2 regions of the Pseudomonas sp. GW821-FHT09E12 genome follow, and region 1 is predicted to be linked to the other one. Evidence: riboswitches for the same ligand, from Rfam matches in the RefSeq annotation. Region 1 holds a riboswitch; the other holds the start of a gene.
The links. Region 1 has a riboswitch for cobalamin ahead of cobO (cob(I)yrinic acid a,c-diamide adenosyltransferase). Riboswitches for the same ligand answer to the same signal wherever they lie in the genome.

Region 2: another riboswitch for cobalamin. It lies ahead of AC07PQ_RS03340 (CbtB domain-containing protein); the one in region 1 lies ahead of cobO (cob(I)yrinic acid a,c-diamide adenosyltransferase).

What each region holds. Positions count from the first base shown of each region.
Region 1 is NZ_JBWKOM010000006.1:471,905-476,259, reverse strand. It holds gene cbiB (adenosylcobinamide-phosphate synthase CbiB) at 1-128, opposite strand, end outside; gene bluB (5,6-dimethylbenzimidazole synthase) at 125-775, opposite strand; gene AC07PQ_RS20520 (cobyrinic acid a,c-diamide synthase CobB) at 772-2,097, opposite strand; gene cobO (cob(I)yrinic acid a,c-diamide adenosyltransferase) at 2,094-2,705, opposite strand; cobalamin riboswitch at 2,786-3,021, opposite strand; gene AC07PQ_RS20510 (hypothetical protein) at 3,185-3,766, shown strand; gene AC07PQ_RS20505 (PQQ-dependent sugar dehydrogenase) at 3,839-4,355, shown strand, end outside.
Region 2 is NZ_JBWKOM010000001.1:737,453-741,807, forward strand. It holds gene cobN (cobaltochelatase subunit CobN) at 1-435, opposite strand, end outside; gene cobW (cobalamin biosynthesis protein CobW) at 439-1,506, opposite strand; cobalamin riboswitch at 1,603-1,801, opposite strand; cobalamin riboswitch at 1,907-2,128, shown strand; gene AC07PQ_RS03340 (CbtB domain-containing protein) at 2,227-2,415, shown strand; gene AC07PQ_RS03345 (CbtA family protein) at 2,427-3,134, shown strand; gene AC07PQ_RS03350 (cobalamin biosynthesis protein) at 3,131-3,568, shown strand; gene cobM (precorrin-4 C(11)-methyltransferase) at 3,626-4,355, shown strand, end outside.

The DNA.
Region 1 (4,355 bases):
CCGGAGTTGAAGCGTTGCTCGATGCGATCGGCAAAACGACCGAACGCCACCAGTGGATGCCAGCGCTTGGGTTCGCCCAGCAACGCATCCAGCGCCACTCCGGCGACACTCAGCAACGCCACACTCATTGACTCACTCCCCAGTAATTTTCATACAGCAATTCACTCAGCGGACGCTCCCGCGCCCAGCCTTCGAGCACCAGCATCGGCGCCGGGTAAAACTCGCCGACCGGGCCCAGGCACAGCACCGCCAGCGGCTTGGCCCCGGCCGGCAGGCCGAGCAGCTCAGCCAAGGCAGCAGGCTCGAACAGCGACACCCAGCCCATGCCCAACCCTTCGGCCCGGGCCGCCAGCCACAGGTTCTGAATCGCGCAGGAAAGCGAGGCCAGGTCCATTTCCGGCAGGGTGCGGCGGCCAAAAATATGCCGCTCACGGTCGTCCATCAGCGCCGCCACCAGGACCTCGGCGCAGTCGTTGATGCCTTCGACCTTGAGCTTCATGAACTCATCGGAGCGTTCGCCCAGGGCCTCGGCGGTGCGTACCCGCTCCTCTTCCACCAGTTGCTGGATTTGCCCGCGCAACGACCGGTCACTGATACGGATGAACCGCCAGGGCTGCATCAGGCCGACGCTGGGCGCCTGGTGCGCCGCCTCCAGCAGGCGACACAAGACCTGCGGCTCGACCGAGCCACCGACGAAGTGACGCATGTCACGACGCTCGGCGATCGCGCGATAGACCGCGTCGCGCTCGGCCGCGGAAAAGGCGTTGTCGCTCATGGGCGCCGCGCGAGCACGCTCGCTCCTGCCGGCGCCAGCAGGGACGCCACCGCTTCGGGGTTGGACGGAAAATAGAAATGCACATAAGAGGCGGTCATCCGCCCTTCGCGGTAAACCGCTTCCGCGCCGCGCCCGCCATTCGGGCTCAGGCCGCGAGCGATCGGCGCAAGCTCGGTGCTGGTCAACGAATGATGATAGGTATGCCCGCGCAACGAACCTTCCGGCAACTCCACCGCCTGCAAGGCCAGGGCCGCCAGGCGCTTTTGCATCACCGCATCGCCGGGCAACAGGCCCAGCAGTTCGGCGCGCTCGCCGTCGACGTCGGTCAGGGAATCCAGCAGATACAACATGCCGCCACACTCGGCGAGCAAGGGTTTGCCTGCGGCGTGATGCGCGCGGATCGCGCTGAGCATCGAGCCGTTCGCCGCCAGCGCCCGGTGATGCAGTTCCGGGTAACCGCCCGGCAGGTACAGGCTGTCTGCCTCAGGCAGCGTCGCGTCATGGATCGGCGAGAAAAAGACCAGCTCGGCGCCCATGGCCCGCAGCAGATCCAGGCTCGCGCCATAGGTAAAGGCAAAGGCTTCGTCGCGGGCCACGGCAATGCGCACGCCGGCCAACAACGGCTCAACGGCAACCACCTGGGGAGCGGCGAATGCCACGGCGGGCGGCAAGGCCACTTCGCAGCTGTCCGCCAGGGCTGCGGCCGCGGCGTCGAGACGCAGATCCAGATCGTTGAGTTCGCTGGCCTGCACCAACCCCAGATGGCGGCTGGGCAGTTCGATGCCGGTCTCCCGGGACAGCGCGCCGTACCAGCGCAAGCCCTCGGTCAGGCTGCCTTCGAGCAACTGCGCATGCCGCAGGGTGCCGACGCGGTTGGCCAGCACGCCGGCGAACGGCAAGTCCGGCTGATAACGCGCCAGCCCCAGCGCCAGGGCGCCGAAGGTCTGGGCCATGGCCGTGCCATCAATCACCGCGAGCACCGGCACGCCGAAATGCCGCGCCAGGTCGGCGCTGGACGGCGTGCCGTCGAACAACCCCATCACGCCTTCGATCAGGATCAGGTCTGCCTCGCCGGCGGCCTCCCACAACAGGCGGCGGCTTTCCTGCTCGCCGACCATCCACATGTCCAGTTGATACACCGGCGCACCGCTGGCGCGCTCGAGGATCATCGGGTCGAGAAAGTCCGGGCCGCACTTGAACACGCGCACCTTGCGTCCCTGATTGCGATGCAGGCGGGCGAGCGCGGCGGTCACGGTGGTCTTGCCCTGACCGGAAGCCGGCGCGGCAATCAATACCGCCGGGCAATGACGGGCATCACTCACAGTTCGACGCCTTTTTGCGCTTTGATCCCGGCCTGGAAGGCATGCTTGACCATGCCCATTTCGGTGACGGTGTCGGCCAGCTCGATCATCTCTGGCTTGGCGCCACGTCCGGTGACCACCACATGCTGCATCGGCGGTCGCGCCTGCAGGTCGCTGAGCACCTGATCCAGGTCCAGATAGCCGTGCTTGAGGGCGATGTTCAGTTCATCGAGCACCACCAGGCCGATCGTCGGATCGCTCAGCAGTTCGCGGGAAACCGCCCAGGCCGCTTCGGCCGCGGCGATGTCGCGCTGGCGGTCCTGGGTTTCCCAGGTGAAGCCTTCGCCCATGACATGGAAACGCACCTGCTCCGGGAAGCGCCGGAAGAACAATTCCTCGCCAGTGCTGTTGCGGCCCTTGATGAACTGCACCACGCCGCATTGCATGCCGTGGCCCATGGCCCGCGCGAGCATGCCGAAGGCCGAGCTGCTTTTGCCTTTGCCGTTGCCGGTCAGCACCAGCAGCAAACCGCACTCGTTCGGCGAGTTGGCGATGCGTTCATCGATCACGGCTTTTTTGCGCAACATGCGCGCCAGATGGCGTTCGTCACGATCGGGGGATTCAGTCATGGGGCAGCTCTCCGTTGGGGCTGGATAACGGGGGGCAGGAATAGGAATAGACGGCGCAAGCCTGGCATCGCCCACCGTGATGCCGTTGGATGGATCAGGCCGGTCTCCGGGCTTGTGAGTGGCTGGGATGCCCAACTGCGCGCCTTCCCATGTCGACAGTCGACACAGTGGCATCAGGCGCAGTCTTGACTCACTTACCGTTGCGGGGGCAGCGCCGGAATCGTCGTGCGTGCGCCTTCGGCACGCGTACTCACCGGCTTCCCTGTTTCACTCTGTCGACCCAAGGCCACAGAGCACCTGAAACAAGTCGCGAAGGTTAGAGGGTTGGGGGTGGAGCGTCAATTAAAGCCCCGCAGATCGGCGAATGCTGCATATCGGAAAAATGACGCCAATCTTGTGCCACACTCAGTGCAGTGATATCAAATAGCCATAATCTCGTTAAAAAACTCCAATATCTGAACAATAATAGGAAAAGTCCGATGCAAGGCATGATCATCAGCAATCCGAAACTGGAATTCCTGCGCCCTGCCCTGGAACGCTGGTTCGATTGCATCGACCGCTACAACACCGTGCGCGGCGATAACGAAAGCCCGTACTGGTTCGACGAAAAAGCCAACCTGGGAATGCTCTCGGCGGCAGCCTGGATGGCGGAGATGGTCACCCTGGAACACGCACCGAGCAAAAAACAGCTCGAGGACGGCGACCGCAGCGGCCGCACCGACCTGTACATCGCCACGCAGGAGGAACGCGTCTATATCCAGACCACCCAGCGTTGGCCCCGGGTCAACAGCCTGCACCTGACCCAACCGTTGCTGGATGCCGCCAGCGACGCGAAAAAAGCCAGCTACCCCAGCGACCTGAAACTTGGCTGCCTGTTCGTCACGCCACAGAAAACCCAGCACAGTGCCACTCCGGAAGAATTGCAGGACATGGTCGACGACCTGCAAAAGGAACACTGCTGCGCCGTGGCCTGGTACTTCCCCTATGCGTACCGCAAATTGCGCAACGAAGCCGGCAACTATCACCCCGGCGTTGCCGTGCTGTTCAAGGAAGCACGCTGAGCAGGTGGAACCATCGTCCATCTGTGCTTCTCTATGACTACACCGACTTCGTGCATTCATAGGGAAATCAGCATGCTCAAGCTTCGATACGCAATCCTTGTCGCCGTCGCCGCAGGCCTCGCCGCCTGTGGCGAGACCTCCACCCTCCAGGTCTCCGACGGCACCGGCCCCTCGCCGAAACTGCCCGAACCGAACAAAACCCTGTTCCCGACCGTGAACATCGCGCCCGCAATCGGCTGGCCGCAAGGCGCCAAACCGGTGGCCGCCGCCGGCACCCAGGTCGCCGCATTCGCCGAAAGCCTGGACCATCCGCGCTGGTTGTACGTGCTGCCCAACGGAGACGTACTGGTGGCGGAGACCAACGCCCCACCCTCCCCCGATGACAGCAAAGGTATTCGTGGCTGGATAGCCAGCAAGATCATGAGCCGCGCCGGGGCCGGCGTGCCCAGCCCGAACCGCATCACCCTGCTGCGGGACAAGGATCACGATGGCGTGGCGGAAACCCGTACGGCATTCCTGGAAAACCTCAACTCGCCGTTCGGCATGACCCTGGTAGGCAATGACCTGTACGTCGCCGATACCGATCGCC
Region 2 (4,355 bases), on a different contig from region 1:
GCCGCCCTGGCGCAGGAAGTGCCAGAGGCGCTCGCGGTCGGCGGCGGGCACCGTGCTCAGGTCGCTCAGCTCCGGGTCCGGACGATCGTCACCCGGCACCAGGATCAACTGCACGCCGCGCTGCGCCAGCTGCACCAGTTGCTCGATGCCATAACGCCAATAGGCGATGCCACCGTGCAGGGAAATCAGGATCACCTTGGCGTGGCGCAGCACCTGGTCGACATACAGGTCGACCGAGGCATGGTTCTGCACCTGCATCGGGTTGGCCAGGCGAAAGCTCGGGTAATCCTCCGGCAGTTGCTGCGCCGCTTCGGCCAGCAGCGCCAGGCTGGAGTCGCCGCTGCACAGGATCACCAGCTCGGCGGGGGTCTGTCCAAGGTCGGCAATGTTGTCATCCGACACGAAACCGCCGGGCTGGGTCCTGAGCAGGTGCATGACTTACACGCTAAGCGCGGCGCGCAATTGCGCTTCGAGCAGGGTCGCGTCCAGTTCCTGGCCGATCAGCACCAGGCGCGTGGTACGGGCTTCGTCGGCGCCCCACTGGCGGTCGAAGTGCTTGTCGAAACGCGTGCCCACGCCCTGGATCAACAGGCGCATCGGCTTGTTGGGGATCGCCGCGAAACCCTTGACCCGCAGGATGCCGTGCTGCACCACCAGTTGGGTCAGGGCGTCCAGCAGCAGGCTTTCGTCGGCCTGGGGCAGCTCGATGGAGATGGAATCGAAGGCGTCGTGGTCATGATCATCATGATCGTCGCCATCGTGGTGATGGTCATGATGGCTGTGGCGGCCGTCGATGTGTTCTTCCGAGCCGTTGCCCAGGCCCAGCAGCACGTCCAGCGGCAGGCGACCGCTGCTGGCTTCGATGACTTTCACCGCCGGCGGCAGCTCCTCGGCCACTTCCAGGCGCACCTTGGCCAGGTCTGCCGGGCTGATCAGGTCGGCCTTGTTGAGGATCACCAGGTCGGCGCTGGACAGCTGGTCGGCGAACAGCTCATGCAGCGGCGACTCATGGTCGAGGTTGGGGTCGAGCTTGCGCTGGGCGTCGACCTGGTCCGGGAAGGCGGCAAAGGTACCGGCGGCCACGGCCGGGCTATCGACCACGGTGATCACCGCGTCGACGGTGCAGGCGCTGCGGATTTCCGGCCATTGGAAAGCCTGGACCAAAGGTTTTGGCAGGGCCAGGCCGGAGGTTTCGATGAGGATATGGTCGAGGTCGCCGCGACGGGCCACCAACTCGCGCATCACCGGGAAGAACTCTTCCTGCACGGTGCAGCACAGGCAGCCGTTGGCCAGCTCAAAGACGCGACCGCTGGCTTCTTCCTCGGTGCAACCGATGGAACACTGCTTGAGGATCTCGCCGTCGATGCCCAGCTCGCCGAACTCGTTGACGATCACCGCGATGCGTCGACCCTGGGCGTTGTCCAGCATGTGCCGCAGCAAGGTGGTTTTTCCCGAGCCGAGGAAGCCGGTAACGATGGTGACGGGAAGTTTGGCCAGTGTTTTCATCGGATGCCCTTTGGCAAGGTGGCGGGCATACGGGACGAGAGCCGCGCAGGCAACTGCACGGAAGGGTTCGCCACCGGATCACCCCGCCCGGTTGTAGTGAGAATCAGGTCCGAGGCAGGTCTCCTGGCTGACGGTGTGCCGGTCGTTCGACTGGCCAACGATGCGCCTTCCCGCCGCCTGGCAGTGGCCTTGCATCGTTCATCACCATTTACAGTTGCGGGGGCAGCCGCGGCTTGGACCGCGTTCCCTTCTTAGCTTCGACAGACGCCGAAGAACCTCGAAAGCGCAAGGCTACGCAGAGCTTGGGGGGCGGTCAATGTTCATGCAGCGCGAGGACAGGCCAATTGCGATCGAAAACGAGAACCCTTGCCAATTGACGCCCCTCCCTCGCCCATGCTCTCCTACACACCTTGTTACGGGTGCCCTTCACAGGGTGAAACGGGAAACCGGTGCGTCACAGGCCAAAAGCCTTGATCAGTCCGGTGCTGCCCCCGCAACGGTAAGCGAGCGAAGAATCAGATCCACTGTGCCAGCAGTCCGGCATGGGAAGGCGATTCTTGCAGGCGTGGCGCAAGCCCCGCCCCTCGCGAGCCCGGAGACCGGCCCGCTACACAGTCATAACAAACCCGCGGTGGGCGGGCGCTGTTAATTCCCCGCGAGCCCGTCTCGCGGGGTTTTGCTGCGCTCGATTCACCCGCTGACACACCAGAGGGAAGCGCCATGTCGATCATCAGCAGCACCAGCCATTCCAGCAACAGTACCGCCACCCTGAGCCAACGCCTGGTCGCCGCCATCGGCGCCTCGATCCTCGGTGCGTGCCTTGTGTATTTCGCCGGCTTCTCCCATATCGAAGCGGTGCACAACGCCGCCCACGATACCCGCCACAGCGCCGCCTTCCCTTGCCACTGAGACCTGCCGACATGATCAAGCGTATCGCGCAAACCGCGGGGTTCACCGGGTTGCTGGCGGCCCTGTTGCTGACCCTGCTGCAAAGCTTCTGGGTCGCACCGCTGATCCTGGAGGCGGAAACCTACGAGAAGGCCCCGGCCGCCCAGCATGAAGAAGCGCATGAGCATGCCGCCGGCACCGCTGCCCACAGCCACGACGCCGAAGCCTGGGAGCCGGAAGACGGCTGGCAGCGCGTGCTGTCCACCACCGGCGGCAACCTGGTGGTCGCCGTGGGGTTCGCCCTGATGCTCGCCGGTCTCTACACCCTGCGCGCGCCGAACCGTACTTCCCAGGGCCTGCTCTGGGGCCTGGCCGGTTATGCCACTTTCTGCCTGGCGCCGACCCTCGGCCTGCCGCCCGAACTGCCGGGCACCGCCGCCGCGGACCTGGCGCAACGGCAGGTCTGGTGGGTCGGTACCGCCGCTTCCACCGCGGTCGGCATTGCCCTGATCGTCTTCGCCCGGAACTGGCTGCTGAAAGCGCTGGGCGTGGCCATCCTCGCCGTGCCGCACCTCATCGGCGCGCCACAGCCGCAAGTGCATTCGATGCTCGCCCCGGAGGAGTTGGAGGCGCAGTTCAAGATCGCTTCGCAGCTGACCAACGCCGCGTTCTGGCTGGCCCTGGGCCTGATCAGCGCCTGGCTGTTCCGCCGCAAGAGCGACGATCAGTACTCGGCATGACGCAGGCCAGCACAGCGCCGCCCCTGGTGGTCGGCCTGGGCTGCCAGCGGGGCTGCCCGGTGGAGACCTTGCGCGCCCTGCTCGACCAAACCCTGAGCACCCACCGCATCGACCCCGGGCAGATCAAGGCCCTGGCCAGCATCGACCTGAAACGCGAGGAACCCGGGCTGCTGGCCCTGGCCGCGCAACTGGACTTGCCCCTGACCTGTTTCAGCAGTAACCAGCTGACGCCTTATGTGCTGCAACTCAGCCATCGTTCGCAGATCGCCTACGAGCGCACCGGCTGCTACGGCGTCGCCGAAAGTGCCGCCCTGGCCCTGGCCGAACACCTGGCCCGAAGCCCGGCAAGGCTGCTGGTCCCGCGGCAGAAATACGCCCAGGCGACCCTCGCCTTGGCCTGCTCCGGGCAAATCTTCGATAATCCCCGCCGCTGATCATGAGCAATCTTCATCTGTGAGGTTGCCTCGCCCCTTTTTTCACAGGAGAACGCCATGACCGTCTTTTTTATCGGCGCAGGTCCCGGCGACCCGGAACTGATCACCGTCAAGGGCCAGCGGCTGATCCACAGTTGCCCGGTCATCATCTATGCCGGCTCCCTGGTGCCCGAAGCAGTGCTCCAGGGCCATCGCGCCGAACAGCTGGTCAACAGCGCCGAACTGCACCTGGAGCAGATCATCGAGCTGATCAAGGACGCCCATGGCAAAGGCCAGGACGTGGCCCGGGTACATTCCGGCGACCCGAGCCTGTACGGCGCCATCGGCGAGCAGATTCGCTGTCTGCGCGAGCTGGGCATCCCCTTCGAGATCATCCCCGGCGTGACGGCCACCGCGGCCTGCGCGGCCTTGCTGGGGGCCGAACTGACTCTGCCGGACGTCGCCCAGAGCGTGATCCTGACCCGTTATGCCGACAAGACCTCGATGCCCGCCGGCGAGGCATTCGCCAGCCTGGCCGCCCACGGCACCACCATGGCGATTCACCTGGGGGTCAACCACCTGGAAAAGATTGTCGCCGAGCTGCTGCCCTACTACGGCGCCGACTGCCCGATTGCCGTGGTGCACCGGGCGACCTGGCCGGATCAGGACTGGGTGCTGGGCACCCTGGCGGACATCGCCGAAAAGGTCCAGGCCAAGGGTTTTCGGCGCACGGCGCTGATCCTGGTGGGCCGAGTGCTGGCCACGGACAGTTTCAGTGAGTCGTCGTTGTATCGCGCGGGGCATGCGC